3 linked regions of the Nitratidesulfovibrio vulgaris str. Hildenborough genome follow. The protein of the gene in region 1 binds, or shares a complex with, the protein of each later gene. Links are inferred from orthologs where the notes say so. Each region holds a gene or a part of one and is shown in the gene's direction. Other genes may lie near its edges.

Region 1 (4,967 bases):
AAATTCACCAAGAATGAAGCCAGACTGCGGCGCAAGGTCCGCATCCGGAAGAAGATTTCCGGAACTGCCGAAAGGCCCCGGCTGGTGGTCTACAGGTCCAACCTGCACATCTACGCCCAGATCGTGGATGACACCACCGGAAGCACCCTCGTCGCTACGTCCACGCTGTCCATCAGCCGTACGCAGGAAGGCGTGCACGCCAACAAGGCCGGCGCCGAGCTGGTCGGCAAGGAAATTGCCCGCCTCGCCAAGGATAAGGACATCCAGAGCGTGGTGTTCGACCGCAACGGCTACCTCTATCATGGGCGCATCAAGGCCGTTGCCGACGGTGCCCGTGAAGCTGGCCTTGAATTCTAACGGTTGGTAGGTATCTGGCATGGAACAGAACGAATTCGGATTGATCGAAAAGATCGTCTACCTCAACCGCGTTGCCAAGGTCGTGAAGGGCGGTCGCCGTTTCAGCTTCAGCGCCCTCGTCGTCGTTGGTGACGGGAAGGGGTCTGTCGGCTTCGGCCTGGGCAAGGCTCAGGAAGTGCCGGAAGCTCTTCGCAAGGCCACCGAGCGTGCCAAGAAGAGCATGATCGAAGTCCCGCTGATCGACGGTACGCTCCCTTACGAGATCCTCGGTCGCTTCGGTGCAGGGCATGTCCTGCTGAAGCCCGCTTCGAAGGGTACCGGCATCATCGCTGGCGGGGCCGTGCGCGCCGTCATGGAAGCTGTCGGTGTCACCGACGTGCTCACCAAGGCGATCGGCACCAACAACCCGCACAACGTCCTGCGCGCCACTGTCGCCGGTCTCGCCTCGTTGCGTAGCGCCGAGGAAGTGGGCCAGCTGCGCGGCAAGAAGCTTGAAGCGCCCAGGAAGTAAGGACTAGCCATGATCAAGGTCAAGCTCGTTCGCAGCCTGATCTGCTGCAACCCCACTCAGCGCGCCACCGTTGCCGCTCTGGGTTTGCGCAAGGTCGGCAGTGAGAAGACGTTCAAGGACGATGCCGCCATTCGCGGCATGATCAACAAGGTGAAGCATCTGATCGAGGTCAGTGAGTAATGAGACTGCACGATCTGTATCCGTTCCCTGAGGAACGCAAGACGCGCAAGCGTGTAGGCCGTGGCTCCGGCTCCGGTCTCGGCTGCACGTCCGGTAAGGGTAACAAGGGTCAGAATGCCCGCGCAGGCGGCGGTGTGCGTCCCGGCTTCGAAGGTGGCCAGATGCCTTTGCAGCGTCGTCTGCCCAAGCGTGGCTTCAAGAACATGTTCGCGGTCAAGTACGAAGTCATCAACCTTGCTCGCCTCCTTGCTGCCTTTGAAGGCAAGGCGGAGATCACCCTTGATGACATCTACGACCGTGGCCTGTGCAGCCTCGGCTCTGCTGTCAAGATCCTCGGCGAAGGTGACGTGACCACGGCCATCAAGGTCGAGGCTCACAAGTTCAGTGCCTCCGCTGTCGAGAAGATCCGCAACGCCGGTGGCGAAGCCAAGGCATTGGAAGGGTAAACCGTGGCTCTGAGTGGTGTTGATAATCTGGCGCGTCTGCCTGAGCTTCGGAGCAAGCTCATGTGGACATTCCTGTTGCTGGCCGCCTACCGGATAGGGGTACATGTCCCGATTCCCGGTGTGGATTCCTCGGCTCTGGCAGATTTCTTTGCCAGCGTTCAGAACACCCTTTTTGGCCTCTTTGACATGTTCTCCGGGGGCGGGCTTCGCAACTTGTCGGTGTTCGCCCTCGGGATCATGCCTTACATATCCGCATCCATCATCTTGCAACTGCTTCAGGTCGTTAGTCCCGACCTGAAGCGGCTTGCCAAGGAAGAGGGCGCTGCGGGCAAGCGGAAACTCACCCAGTATACCCGGTATGCCACTGTCCTGATCACCGTGATCCAGGGCCTTGGTATCGCCATCGGTCTTGAGAGCATGCACAGCCCCGCCGGGGCTCCTGTCGTGCTTGAAGCCGGGTGGGCCTTCCGTCTTGTGACCATCATCACCCTGACCGCGGGCACTGTGCTCATCATGTGGCTGGGTGAACAGATAACCGAGAAGGGACTGGGCAACGGTATTTCGTTGATCATCTTCTCGGGTATCGTCGCCGGTATCCCCGGCGGCATTCTGAAATCTGCACAGCTCATCAGTGCCGGAGACATGAGCCTCTTTGCGGCCATCGTCATCCTCGCGCTGATGGGATTGGTGCTGGCAGGCATCGTGTTTGTGGAACGCGCTCAACGACGGATTCCGATTCATTATGCCAAGCGGCAAGTGGGTCGTAAGATGTTCGGCGGGCAGACCACACACCTTCCGCTTCGCGTGAACACGGCCGGGGTCATCCCGCCCATCTTCGCGTCGAGCCTGCTCCTGTTCCCGGCGACCGTAGCGAACTTCGCCACAAGTGACTGGCTCAAGTCCGTGGCCTCTTGGTTCTCACCCCACACGATCCCGTATAACATCCTGTTCATTGCGTTGATCGTGTTCTTCAGCTTCTTCTATACGGCTATAATCTTCGATCCGAAGGATATTGCTGAGAATCTGAAGAAGGGTGGTGGTTTCATCCCCGGCATCCGGCCCGGAGACAAGACCAAGGAGTACATCGACAAAGTGCTGACCCGGATCACACTCTGGGGTGCCATCTACATATCCGTGATTTCCGTGCTGCCCATGTTCCTGATTGCGCAGTTCAACGTGCCGTTCTATTTCGGCGGCACCAGCCTGCTCATTCTGGTCGGTGTGGCGATGGATTTCATGTCGCAGATCGAATCCCATCTGATTTCGCGCCAGTACGAAGGGCTCATGAACAAGACCCGGATCAAGGGGCAACGGTAACTTGAAAAAGTACCGCGGTATATTCATCAAGAACGAGAATGAGATAGGCCTCCTTCGGGAGGCCAATCGAATCGTGGCTTCGATCCTTGACGTTCTGGGCGAACACGTTCGCCCAGGCGTCAGGACGATGCATTTCGAAGAACTGGCTCAGAAACTGTGTCAGGAACACGGAGTGAAGCCCGCCTTCCAGGGGTATTACGGCTATCCGTTTGCCCTGTGCTGTTCCGTCAACGAAGAGGTCGTTCACGGCTTCCCGTCTGAACGGATACTGAACGAAGGCGACATTGTGAGCTTTGACATGGGCGTCGTCTATGAAGGCTTCTACGGAGACTCGGCACGCACCTTCCCGGTCGGAAAGGTGAGCGACGAGGCTACCCGTCTCATGGACGTGACCCGTGAATCGCTCATGAAGGGCATAGCGCAGGCAAAACCGGGAAACAGTCTCTATGACATCTCTGTTGCCGTGCAACGGCATGTTGAGAGCAACGGTTTTCAGGTCGTCCGGCGTTTTGTGGGGCACGGTATCGGTCGCGCCTTGCATGAGAAGCCCGAAGTGCCCAACTTCGTGCCTCCGGGCATCACGGGCGTACCTCTGAAACCCGGTATGGTGCTAGCCATCGAACCCATGGTGACAGTCGGTACGTACGAGGTGGAAATCCTCGATGACAACTGGACGGCCGTCACCCGGGACAGAAAGCTGTCTGCTCACTTCGAGCATAGTGTCGCGATCACCAACGACGGCTGTGAAATCCTCAGCCTGTCACCCGGTGCTGTACGCTAGAGGTTGACGACCTTGTGACGGAGTGGTATCCGTCCCTGTTCCGGCAGGGCTTGTCGTTCTGCCGGCGTCCAACGTTACCTAACGGAGACGAAGATGAAAGTTAGGCCTTCCGTCAAGAAAATCTGCCCCAAGTGCAAGGTGATCCGGCGCCGGGGCGTGCTGAGAGTCATCTGCGAAAACCCCCGGCACAAGCAGCGCCAGGGCTAACCACTCAGGAGTCAGACTGTGGCCAGAATTGCTGGTGTCGATCTGCCCCGTGGCAAGCGCGTTGACATCGCGCTGACCTATATCTACGGTATCGGTCGTGCAACCGCCCTTCAGATCCTCGATGCTACGGGTGTCAACTGGACCCGTAACGTTGACGATCTCAACGCGGACGAAGTCAACGAGATCCGCAAGGAAATCGAACAGAACCACAAGGTCGAAGGTGACCTGCGCCGTGAAATCAGCGCGAACATCAAGCGTCTGATGGACATCGGCTGCTACCGTGGTCTGCGTCATCGTCGTGGACTTCCCGTCCGCGGTCAGCGTACGCATACCAACGCCCGCACCCGCAAGGGTCCGAGGCGCGGTACCGTCGGCAAGAAGAAGTAGTCTCTTTTTCGGCTAGTTAGGCGTGGAATCTCACCTGGCTTGCGGGACAATCTCCCCCAATGACCAGTGCGGCACGGCTCTGTCATGACTGAGCTCGTTCAGAGGTTCCGGCACAGCCCAAATTCCAGCGTCAAAGAAGAGTGAAGTTATGGCAAGACCCAAGCGTACGGTCAAAAAGAGAGAGAAGAAGAACGTCCCTGTCGGGCTCGCCCACATCCAGGCGACGTTCAACAACACCATCGTGACCTTCACGGACACCAGGGGTAACACCATCAGCTGGGCCAGCGCCGGGCAGAGCGGTTTCAAGGGGTCTCGCAAGAGCACTCCTTTCGCCGCCCAGATGGCCGCCGAGCAGGCTGCCAAGAAGGCTCAGGAAAACGGCATGAGGACCGTGGGCATCTACGTGAAGGGCCCCGGTTCCGGTCGTGAAGCCGCCATGCGTGCTATCAATGCCGCCGGTTTCAAGGTCGCGTTCATTCGCGACATCACCCCCATTCCGCACAACGGTTGCCGTCCGCCCAAGCGGCGCCGCGTCTAAGAGGAGGACACAGCCTTGGCTAAGTATACCGATGCTAAGTGCCGTCAGTGCCGCCGTGAAGGTACCAAGCTTTTTCTGAAGGGCGACCGTTGCTTCACCGATAAGTGCGCTTTCGATCGTCGTCCCTACGCTCCCGGCCAGCATGGCCGCGCGCGCAAGAAGGTAAGCGACTACGCCGTCCAGCTGCGTGAGAAGCAGAAGGTCCGTCGTATGTATGGCATCCTCGAACAGCAGTTCCACGCG
Region 2 (5,134 bases), 350 kb from region 1 along the record:
CGACCTTGTCCGCGAGCACTGGAAGCGCCCCCGCAATGTACGCCTCAAGGGGCGCATAGACCTCGTCACCGATACCGACATGGCCGTCGAGGCCTTTCTCAAGGCTCGTCTCGAACAGGTTCTGCCGGGGTCGACCTTCGTTGCCGAAGAAAGCGCAAGCAGCCTCACCCCCGGTGAAGACTGCTGGATCATCGACCCCATCGACGGCACCACCAACTTCGCGCATGGGGTGCCCTTCGTCGCCACGTCCATCGGGTTGTGGCGCAACGGCGGGGTCGCCCTCGGCGTCGTCGACATCCCCGTCATGGGTGAGACCTTCTGGGCCACACGAGGGGGCGGCGCGTGGTGCAACGGGGAACCGGTGCACGTCTCGCGCAGGATGCCCCTTGCCGAATCGCTGGTGGCTACCGGTTTTCCGTACACCATCTCGGAGAAGGTCGATGAGGTCGTCGACAGGTTACGGCGTGTGCTCGTCGAGGCGCGTGGCGTGCGCCGCTGCGGTGCCGCGGCTGTGGACCTCGCCTATGTGGCCGCCGGACGCTACGAAGCCTTCTACGAAGACGACCTCAAGCCGTGGGACACGGCAGCCGGGTGGTTGCTGGTCGAGGAGGCGGGAGGGGCCGTCACGTCATTCGACGGCACGGCCTATGGCTTCGGCAGGGCGTTGCTTGCCACCAACGGTCTGGTGCATCAGGACATGGTGTCGCTTCTGGTGACGGAAGGGAAGAGATGACCGTGCTGTGCCGCCCATAGAAGGGCGGGGGTGAGCAGGTCGGGGAAATGGGTGATAAGGCCCTGAAGTTCGTCGGCGTCTGTAAAGGTCACTTCGGTGACCTCGTCGGTGCACGGAATCGGCAGCCCTCGATAGCCTGAAGCCTCGAAGAGGGTGACGTGGGTGTTGGCTGTCGCCTGCGAAGCCGCGAGAGTCGCGATATGCCTCAACCGTACCCCAGTCACGGCCAGTTCTTCGGACAACTCACGCAGGGCGGCTTCGTCTCGTGACTCGCCCGCCCTGACATGCCCGGTGGCTGAAAGGTCCCAACATCCGGGATGGATGAGCTTGTGCGGCGAACGGCGTTGCAGGCACAGCCTTCCCCGGCTGTCATAGAGTGCCACCAGCACGACCCGGCGGCGCAGACGTTGCCTGCCGGCTTCGTTCGTGGGCATGATGACAAGGGGTCTGTCCTGATCATCCGTGACTTCGATGTATTCAGTGGTGTCGGACATGAGCACACGCAAGGAAAGGGATATGGTTGGTGACACGTCTCGTGGCGCGCAGTCCGCAACGTTCGTCCGGCTGGGCCGTGAAGACATGGGGGAGGTGGCGGCCCTTGAACAGGCGTGCTTCAGCACCCCGTGGAGCGAAGAACAGTTTCTTCTCGCTTTCGAACAGCGTATATTCTCGGTGTTCGCCCTGCGCGACCAAGAGCGTATCGTGGCCTATGCTGCCGTGTACCACGCCGCAGGAGAACTTGAAATACTCAACATCGCGGTGCATCCGGACCGGCGCAGGCACGGGCTGGGGCGTCGGCTGCTCGGCATCCTGTTGCAGGTGGCTGTCAAAATGGGCATAACGAGGGCCGTCCTTGAGGTTCGCACGGGCAACACTCCTGCCATCGGACTTTACGAAGCCCTCGGCTTCAGACGTATCGGGGTGCGCCCGCACTACTATCAGGATACCGGAGAAGACGCTCTCATCTTCGAGTGTGACCTTGCGGACGGCAGCGATGCCTGCACCGCATAACAGAAACGGAGCCGTAGCCATGAAGAAGCTCATCGCCGCCAATTGGAAAATGTACAAGACCATCGACGAGGCTAGGGCTACGGGACGCGAACTTGTGTCCGCCGTCGCCGGGTCACTGCCCGCAGACCGTGAGGTGCTCGTGTGCCCCCCCTTCACGGCGCTCCATGCCCTTCATGACACCTTCAAGGACGTCGAGGGGTTTGCCATCGGCGGGCAGGATGTCTACCCGGCTACCGAAGGGGCCTACACCGGCGAAATCGCACCCGGCATGTTGCTCGATGCCGGATGCGGATGGGTGCTCACCGGGCACTCTGAACGGCGTCATATTCTCGGTGAGGACGACGAGACGGTCGCGCGCAAGACGGCTTTCAGCCTGAAGGCCGGACTGCGTGTGGTACTGTGCATCGGCGAAAAGCTTGATGAACGTGAGGCTGGCAGGCTTGAAGACGTGCTGGCGCATCAGCTGCAGGTCGGGCTTGCAGATGTCGACGCGACCTATGTACCCCAGTCGCTTGTGGTGGCCTACGAACCCGTATGGGCTATCGGTACGGGCAAGGTGGCGGGGCCTGCCGAAGTCGTCGAGGCTCACGCTCTTGTCCGTTCGCTACTCGAAGCCCGTTACGGTCGCGACGGTGCCGCCATACGCATCCTGTACGGGGGCAGCGTGAAGCCTGACAACGCCGCAGAACTACTTTCTCTTGACAATGTCGACGGTCTGCTGGTAGGAGGCGCTTCTTTGCAGGCTGTCAGCTTCAGCCGCATCATTCTGGCATGACGCGTAGCCGCGCGTTCCGTCCGAGGAGGAAAGTACGGTGCAGAATCTTGTTCTGACCCTTCATGTGATTGCCTGTCTGATTCTTGTCGTTCTGGTTCTTCTCCAGTCCGGCAAAGAGGGTATGGGCGTCATCTTCGGCGGCGGCAACGCTTCCGTGTTCGGCAGCACCGGTGCTGGTGGCCTGCTGGCAAAGCTTACCGCCTTTCTCGCAGTTCTCTTCATCATCACGTCGTTGAGCTACAACTACATGACCAGCTCGCACAAGTCCGACGAGTCCAGCATCATCGACGTGAAGTTCGAAGAAGTCGCCCCGCAGAAGTCCGCCGCGCCTGCGGCACCTGCTGCGCAGCCTGAAGCCCCGGCAACGGAGGCTCCCAAGGCCAATTAGTGTTGTAACAGTGCCGAGGTGGTGGAATTGGTAGACACGCTATCTTGAGGGGGTAGTGGGAGAAATCCCGTGAGGGTTCGAGTCCCTCCTTCGGCACCAATGAAAGATGAAAGGATTGTAGCTGGCCGCTGCAATCCTTTTTCTTTTTGTGGACTCGTCGCAGAGAAGTAAAAAGGCTCGAAATCCGATGTCGTCGCCCCGCGCATGGGCAGCAGCACTGGTGCCTTGCACTGGGACGCCTGGCGGGGCAGGGGGGACTCAAGAGGATTGGCGAGAGAAAGACCACGGCGCAGACTCAAGCGGTCATACGCCGTGGCGGTTGCAACATCCATTGCGCACCTAGCGCAGACGGTGGATGTCGAGGGGGGCGCCGCAATGGGGGCAGGTTTCGACACGGCGTCCCGTCTGAAGGCCTCTGGCGTAGAAGAATGAGCGCCAGCCGCGTTCGCGGGTGATGTACAGAACCCATACCGGTTGGCCACAAGGGCAGAAGCGCTGTTGCATGATGTTCTCCTGTATCTCGTGTTGCTAAAAGTTAACATGGTGGGCCTGAAAAAAGGCCTCACTGCACCGCGCGGCAAAGCCATACGATCTTGCCGATGACATGGAGCAGGTCTGCCTCATCGCCCCGGATGCGTATGGGCGCATACGCCGTGTTGTCACTCAGTAGAAGGATGGCGTCTGCGTCTCTGCCAAAGCGTTTGACGAGAATGGAGTCTTCATACCCGAAAGCGTAGACACCACCTGTCTGGGCTGTGACATGCGACTGGTCGATGAGCAGGGTGTCACCGTGCCTGATGCCTGGTTCCATGCTGTCGCCTGTGACGTTCATGAGGACCATGTGCGCCGGGTGTCCGCGCCTTGCCAGCCAATCGTACCGGAATGGCAGGTTTTCAACGACACCCCCGGAAACATCGAGTGAGCCGCCCCCTGCACTGAGAACAGCCTTGACTCTGGGAACGAGGACCGTTTCGGGGTCGTGCAAACTGGTGGGGGGCTGGTGCTGCCTGCCCTTGCCGAATTCAAGCCAGTCGGGGGCGAGGTGATAGGCTCGTGCCAGCTGGAGTATCCATTTCTGTGGTATCGCGTCTCGATTCTTGGCTTGGGTCACGGCGGAACGATTCACACCAAGTGCCGCTGCCAGCGCCTGTTGTGTTGCTATGTCAGTCGCCTGCATGACGCGGGCATAGAATCTGTCGAAATTGGTTCCCATACGACCTCTTTGTTCACTTTTATAAACACAGAGCGGAAAAGAACGCAAGTCCCTTATCGCGAGGCAACGGTGTCTCCAGAAGAGGCCTCCGCCGCAGGCTTGGTCTCTTGTGCCCCCGAAAGTCGTGCGGGGGGCTTGGTATGGTCGGCGGCAGAGTGCGGCATGGGCGGATTGACGTGCACTCGCATGTCCAGAAGTGTCCGCGGTGCAGACTCACGGAGACACATGTTCTGGCTGCCAAGGCAAAGCGCGTGGAGATTCTGTATGCGAAAGCGTGACAATCCGCTGCGGGGAGTTCGCCTCGTATTTTTTGAATCCGAACAAGCGATTGGATCGCATCGGATTGCCGACAAGTTTCCGGTGCAGGCGAGCCCGAGACAGGCCCCTGCATGTCCCATAATGTAAATTATGTTAACTTTTGCGGAACGCCGACATCGCTAACCTACTGCAATCATGGGTTTCATGTCGTATTTGCTACAGGGGCGGCTAGTACTTGGAAATACTGAAGGACAGGCACCGGGCACTAGCAAGGCAGCCAAAGGGCTCTTTGCCTCGTGTGCGCCCGATGCCAATCAAGGGCTAGACCGAGAGGTCTTTCTCTTCTGGGGCTTTAGCCCCTTTCGGGGCTTCAGAGGCTACGGGCCTTGTCTTCCACCGTTTATGCATCCAGAACCACTGTTCGGGAAAGGCTCGGACATGCTCTTCGACAGCCTGAGTGTAGAATGCCGCCACTGTCTCGATTCGTTGTGCTCTTTCTCCGGATACGAGTCTGGTATCCAGAGGCGAACTGAAACGCAGCACATAGCGGTCATCTTCCCGGACAAGGAAGATGGGCCAGACTTCGGCTTCAGCCCGCAAGGCGAGCAATGCCGGGCCAACATTGACCGCAGCCTGCTTGCCGAGAAAAGGCAGGAAGACGGCTTCGCGCCTGTTGCAATTGTGGTCGACGAGAAAGCCCGCCATGCCGTTGTGCTTCAATCCCCGCAACACCTTGCGTGCGGCATCGCGATGTTC
Region 3 (5,277 bases), 490 kb from region 1 along the record:
GCAGCACCTTCTGCGCCATTTCAGGGAACGTCCCGAGGCCCTCGCCGAAGCCCCCGTCCGTGTCCTTGCCGACCGCTGCCTCTCATGCGGGCGTTGCGCAGTGGCCTGTCCGCATCACCTGTCAGTGCCCGACGCGCTTGCACGTCTCCGTAGCGGACACCCGCTGTGGCATCAGTGGGTATGGCGACGCTGGATTGAACAGGGACGACTTCTCTGGCCCGCCCTCGCACAGGCAAGCCGACTCGTCCCGCAGGTCGTCGCCCCCGAAGCCCTGCGCCCCATGTTGCGTTCGGCGGCGTCCATGCTTGCTGGCAATCGCCCCGCGCCATGGTTGCGCGTCTCGCACTACGACAAGGAAGCCGGAAAGGGACAGGTCGTGCTGCTCTTCGCCGGGTGCACGGCACGCCGCATACGCCCCCGCTGGTTGCATACGGCCAAGGCGCTGCTGCGACGGCTTGGATACTCCATCGCCGAAGGCCGCGGATTCACCTGTTGCGGCAGTACCCTCGACCATGCGGGCATCCCCGACGCGGCGTCGTCCGCGCGCGCCGTCAACCTTGCGGTATGGCGTGCGGCAGGACGTCCCGTGCTGGCGACCTTCTGCGCCACATGCCACCACGGACTCGCAGCCTACGTCGATGACGACACCCTCGGCTGGGCCGACGGCGAACGCGAGGCATGGCGCGAGTCGTTGCGCCCCCTGTCCACCCTCTGGGGGGCGACGACCTTCGAGACACTCGAAGCCGCCCCCGCAGCCATCCGCTACCACCAGCCCTGCCACTGGTACGGCAAAGACCCCGACCTCGCATGGCTGCGCGACGCCATGCCCGGCAGGGTCACCACTCCCGGCGGCCCGGTCTGCTGCGGCATGGGCGGCGTACTGCAACTGGCCGATGCCCCCCTGTCGCAAGAGGTGGCCTCAGACTGCTGGCACCACCTGCTTCCGTCGGAGGCTGCCGCGTCGCCCGCGCCAGACACCCACTCCGCGACATCCGGCAACGCCCCAGACGGACAGTCACCAGATGTGCCGGGCTTAGCCGGACCAGCGACGGATGACCACACTTCACGGCGTCACAACATCCTGACCGGGTGCAGCGGCTGTACGCTGCAACTCACGGCGACCGCCCCCGCAGATGCCACGGTGCACCACTGGCTGGACATCATCGACCCCGTACCGGCAGCGGTATCGCCCGACGCGTGCCCCGAGTGAGGTGCCTGAACGGGCCAAACCTTCGATTCTCACCTTCTCTCAACGGGATGCGTGTGTCCGCATTGCCAACCCGTGTGAGATGACTTATTTCAGACGGGTTCGGCACCCAGCGTGCCCTCCGCGCCCTCTGGCGCGCCATACTGCCACTCTCCGGGAGAATACATGCTCGGTTTCCTCTTCAAGAAGGTCTTCGGTTCCAAGAACGACCGCTACATCAAACGCCTTCGCCCCATCGTCGCCGCCATCAACGCCCTCGAACCGCAGATGCAGTCCCTCCGCGACGAGGATTTCCCCGTCCGCATCGCCGAATACCGCCAGCAGGTGGAAGAAGGGCGCAAACTCGACGACATGCTGCCCGAAGTGTTCGCACTCGTCCGTGAGGCGGGCAAGCGCGTGTTCAACATGCGCCACTTCGACGTCCAGCTTGTGGGCGGCATGGCGCTGCATCACGGCAAGATTGCCGAGATGAAGACCGGTGAAGGCAAGACGCTGGTCGCCACGCTGCCCGTGGTGCTCAATGCGCTCACCGGCAAGGGCGTGCACGTCGTCACCGTCAACGACTACCTCGCCAAGCGCGACGCCGCATGGATGGGGCAACTGTACAACTTCCTCGGCCTATCCGTCGGTGTCATCGTGCACGGTCTCGATGACGAACAGCGCAAGGCCGCCTACGGCGCCGACATCACCTACGGCACCAACAACGAGTTCGGCTTCGACTACCTGCGCGACAACATGAAGTTCTACGCCGAACAGCTGGTGCAGCGCGGTCACAACTTCGCCATCGTCGACGAAGTGGACTCCATCCTCATCGACGAAGCGCGAACCCCGCTCATCATCTCCGGTGCGTCGGAAGAATCCACCGGGCTGTACCGCCATATGGACGAAATCGTCCGCAAGCTCACGCGCGACACCCACTTCACAGTGGACGAGAAGGCGCGAACGGCCATGCTCACCGACGAAGGCGTGGCCTTCTGCGAAAAGCTTGTGGGCATCGACAACCTCTACGACCCCGGCAACATCACCACCCAGCACCACCTGATGCAGGCGCTCAAGGCGCACAACCTCTTCCGCCGCGACGTGGACTACATCGTCAAGGAAGGACAGGTGGTCATCGTCGACGAGTTCACCGGCCGCCTCATGCCCGGACGCCGTTTCAGCGACGGCCTCCATCAGGCCCTTGAAGCCAAGGAAGCGGTGAAGATCGAAGCCGAGAACCAGACGCTGGCGAGCATCACCTTCCAGAACTACTTCCGCATGTACGCCAAACTCGCGGGCATGACGGGTACCGCCGACACCGAGGCGGTGGAGTTCCATCAGATATACTCGCTCGAGGTGGTCTCCATCCCCACCAACAAGCCCATGCAGCGCAAGGACTTCGCCGACGCCATCTACCGGACCAAGCGCGAGAAGTACGACGCCATAGCGCAGGCCATCGCCGAATTGCACAAGGCGGGGCAGCCGGTGCTGGTGGGCACCATCTCCATCGAGACCTCCGAACTGCTCTCCACCATGCTCAAGAAGACCGGCGTGCCGCACAGCGTGCTCAACGCCAAACACCACGAGAAGGAAGCGGAGATCGTTGCTTTGGCCGGTCAGCGCGGTCACGTGACCATCGCCACCAACATGGCCGGTCGCGGCACCGACATCGTGCTCGGTGAAGGCGTGCGCGAGTTGGGCGGCCTGCACATCCTCGGCACCGAACGCCACGAAAGCCGCCGCATCGACAACCAGTTGCGCGGCCGTTCAGGCCGTCAGGGCGACCCCGGTTCGTCGCGCTTCTACCTTTCGCTTGAAGACGACCTCATGCGCCTCTTCGGTTCCGAGCGCATCTCCGGCCTCATGGAGAAACTCGGCATGGAGGAAGGCGAACCCATCGAAGCGCGCATGGTCAGCCGTGCCATCGAGAACGCCCAGAAGCGCGTCGAAGGCCACAACTTCGAGATACGCAAGACGCTGCTCGACTACGACAACGTCATGAACCAGCAGCGCGAGGTCATCTACACCCTGCGCCGCGACGCCATGAGCGCGCCCGACCTCGGCCCCACCATGGAGGAGTTCCTCGACGACGTGCTCGAGGACGTCTACGCGCCTGCCGAAGGCGGCGAAGCCCCCAGTGCAGACACCGTGGCCGCCGTGTGGGGACGCCTTGCCGATGTCTGCAACATCACCCGCGTGATGCAGCCCGCCCCCGCGCTGCCCACCCGTGACGAGGCCCGCGCCGCCGTCCTTTCCATCCTGCATGAACTGCGCGAGGACACGGGAGAGTCGTACCGCGACATCATCCGCTACTTCATGCTTGAAGAACTCGACCGCTGCTGGAAGGAACACCTGCGCAACATGGACCACCTGCGCGACGGCATCGGGCTGCGCGGCTACGGACAGCGCGACCCCAAACTGGAATACAAGCGCGAAGGCTTCGCCATGTTCCAGGAGATGCTCTTCCGCATCAAGGAAGGCGTGTTCCGTTCACTCACCCGGTTGCGGGTGCAGCGAGTGGAAGAGGAGGCCTTCCGCCACAAGGAACAGCCGGCAGCCGTCGCCTATTCGGGCGGCGAGGCCGAAGCGGGCCCTGCACAGCCGCATCGTGAAGACCCCAAGGTGGGGCGCAACGACCTGTGCCCCTGCGGCAGCGGTCGCAAATACAAGAAGTGCTGTGGCGCGTAGCCTGATGAGGCTTGAAGCCACAAGGCACATATGCAAAATTGACGAGAGGTCGTTCGCGGGCTACTCATCAGACGCCCCGCGATGAAGACCAGCCGGAACCATACAGTACGCCATGAAGAGGGCGGCGCGGGACACCGTGCCGCCCTTTCCTTGTACGCGATGCCGGACACGGCATTGTCCACGTCTCCGGCTGTCTCTTCCATGGAGTACGGCAGAGAAACCGGGCGGCGCGTGCCGCCGCCAGCCCCATATCCTCAACGCGCCTGAACGAGGGCACCATGTCCGCATCACCCAAGGGTTTCCGCTTCGCCACGGTATCCGCAGGCTTTCGCAAGGAAGCCCGCCCCGACCTCGCCCTCATCGTCAGCGACACGCCCGCCACGGCGGCAGGCGTCTTCACCACCAATCGGTTTCAGGCAGCCCCAGTGGTCGTGGCGCGTGAGAATCTCTCCGCACGCCCCGTCGCGCGCGCCGTTGTCATCAACTCCGGTCAGGCCAACGCCTGCACCGGCGACGAGGGCATGACCAACTGCCGCACCACCCTCGACCTCGTGGGCAAGGCATGTGGCATCCCCGCCGCAGAAGTGCTTCCGGCATCAACGGGCGTCATCGGTGCGCAGCTGCACATGGACAAGTGGCGCGAGGCCGCGCCGCGTCTTGCAGCCGCCCTCGGGCAGAACACCCACCACGACTTCGCCCGTGCCATCATGACCACCGACGCCTTCCCCAAGGTCGCCGAACGCGAACTTGCCATCGCCGGTACCACGGTGCGTCTCGTGGGCATGGCCAAGGGGGCGGGCATGATATGCCCCAACATGGCGACCATGCTCTCTGTCGTGCTGTGTGACGCCGCCGTCACCCCGGAAGCATGGCAGAGGCTGTTCCTCGACGCGGTGGACCGTACCTTCAACCGTGTCACCGTCGACGGCGACACCAGCACCAACGACACGGTCTTCGGCCTTGCCAACGGTGCCAGCGGAGTCACCGTCGAAGGCGAAGACCTTGCCAAACTCGGCGAGGCGCTGACCGACGTTCTCGCCCGACTCGCCTACATGCTGGTGCAGGATGGTGAAGGTGCCACCAAGGTCATGCGCGTGAAGGTCTCCGGCGCGGTCGACGACGCAGAGGCCGAAGCTGTGGCGCGCACGGTCGGTCATTCGCAACTGGTCAAGACGGCCATGTACGGGCGCGATGCCAACTGGGGCCGCATCGTGGCCGCCGTAGGTCGTTCCGGCGCCTCCTTCAAGGCTGAAGACGTGGTGGTGACCCTGTGCGGTGTTGAACTCTTCCGCAACGGACAACCCACCGACCTCGACTTCGACACGCTGCTGCGCGAACCACTCAAGGGACGCGACGTCACCGTAGACATCGAACTCGGCGCAGGGACGGGGCACTACGAACTT

The links.
Region 2: secY (region 1) and secG share a complex: the UniProt entries of both Escherichia coli proteins name them as parts of the sec protein translocase complex. The link is inferred for Nitratidesulfovibrio vulgaris str. Hildenborough from one-to-one orthologs.
Region 3: the proteins of secY (region 1) and secA are in contact, whole or in part, in a crystal structure (PDB 3DIN), measured with the Thermotoga maritima proteins. The link is inferred for Nitratidesulfovibrio vulgaris str. Hildenborough from one-to-one orthologs. Residues at the interface, in WP_004081795.1 of Thermotoga maritima: Glu108, Gly109, Glu110, Glu111, Ala236, Glu237, Arg238, Arg239, Ile240, Thr241, Ile242, Gln243, Tyr244, Ala245, Arg246, Arg247, Val248, Thr249, Gly250, Arg251, Arg252, Val253, Tyr254, Gly256, Ala257, Ser258, Thr259, Tyr260, Leu261, Pro262; in WP_004082002.1 of Thermotoga maritima: Glu261, Ala262, Arg263, Lys300, Ala301, Arg302, Thr303, Ile304, Ile305, Leu323, Tyr324, Asp325, Pro326, Val329, Ser330, Tyr333, Ile336, Lys340, Phe345, Val349, Glu363, Phe364, Tyr374, Ser375, Gly376, Gly377, Glu393, Ile395, Thr482, Ser483.

What each region holds. Positions count from the first base shown.
Region 1 is NC_002937.3:1,400,561-1,405,527, forward strand. The notes cover bases 861-3,654. They hold secY (preprotein translocase subunit SecY), read left to right. Parts: upstream 861-1,497; coding sequence 1,498-2,811; downstream 2,812-3,654. Other genes in these bases: rpsE (30S ribosomal protein S5), read left to right, coding at 861-868; rpmD (50S ribosomal protein L30), read left to right, coding at 878-1,048; rplO (50S ribosomal protein L15), read left to right, coding at 1,048-1,494; map (type I methionyl aminopeptidase), read left to right, coding at 2,813-3,592. Also shown: rplR (50S ribosomal protein L18), read left to right, coding at 1-357; more of rpsE, read left to right, coding at 377-860; rpmJ (50S ribosomal protein L36), read left to right, coding at 3,686-3,799; rpsM (30S ribosomal protein S13), read left to right, coding at 3,818-4,186; rpsK (30S ribosomal protein S11), read left to right, coding at 4,335-4,724; rpsD (30S ribosomal protein S4), read left to right, coding at 4,740-4,967. UniProt on the Escherichia coli protein: The central subunit of the protein translocation channel SecYEG. Consists of two halves formed by TMs 1-5 and 6-10.
Region 2 is NC_002937.3:1,753,666-1,758,799, reverse strand. The notes cover bases 1,271-4,231. They hold secG (preprotein translocase subunit SecG), read left to right. Parts: upstream 1,271-2,556; coding sequence 2,557-2,907; downstream 2,908-4,231. Other genes in these bases: DVU_RS07960 (LexA family transcriptional regulator), read right to left, coding at 3,470-4,120; DVU_RS16700 (hypothetical protein), read right to left, coding at 3,247-3,411; tpiA (triose-phosphate isomerase), read left to right, coding at 1,764-2,519; rimI (ribosomal protein S18-alanine N-acetyltransferase), read left to right, coding at 1,271-1,744. In the rest of the region: DVU_RS07990 (inositol monophosphatase family protein), read left to right, coding at 1-733; DVU_RS07985 (NUDIX hydrolase), read right to left, coding at 691-1,227; more of rimI, read left to right, coding at 1,250-1,270; DVU_RS07955 (lysophospholipid acyltransferase family protein), read right to left, coding at 4,700-5,134. UniProt on the Escherichia coli protein: Subunit of the protein translocation channel SecYEG. Overexpression of some hybrid proteins has been thought to jam the protein secretion apparatus resulting in cell death; while this may be true it also results in FtsH-mediated degradation of SecY.
Region 3 is NC_002937.3:911,642-916,918, reverse strand. The notes cover bases 1,020-4,123. They hold secA (preprotein translocase subunit SecA), read left to right. Parts: upstream 1,020-1,372; coding sequence 1,373-3,874; downstream 3,875-4,123. Other genes in these bases: DVU_RS03905 ((Fe-S)-binding protein), read left to right, coding at 1,020-1,210. Also shown: more of DVU_RS03905, read left to right, coding at 1-1,019; bifunctional glutamate N-acetyltransferase/amino-acid acetyltransferase ArgJ, read left to right, coding at 4,153-5,277. UniProt on the Escherichia coli protein: Required for protein export, interacts with the SecYEG preprotein conducting channel.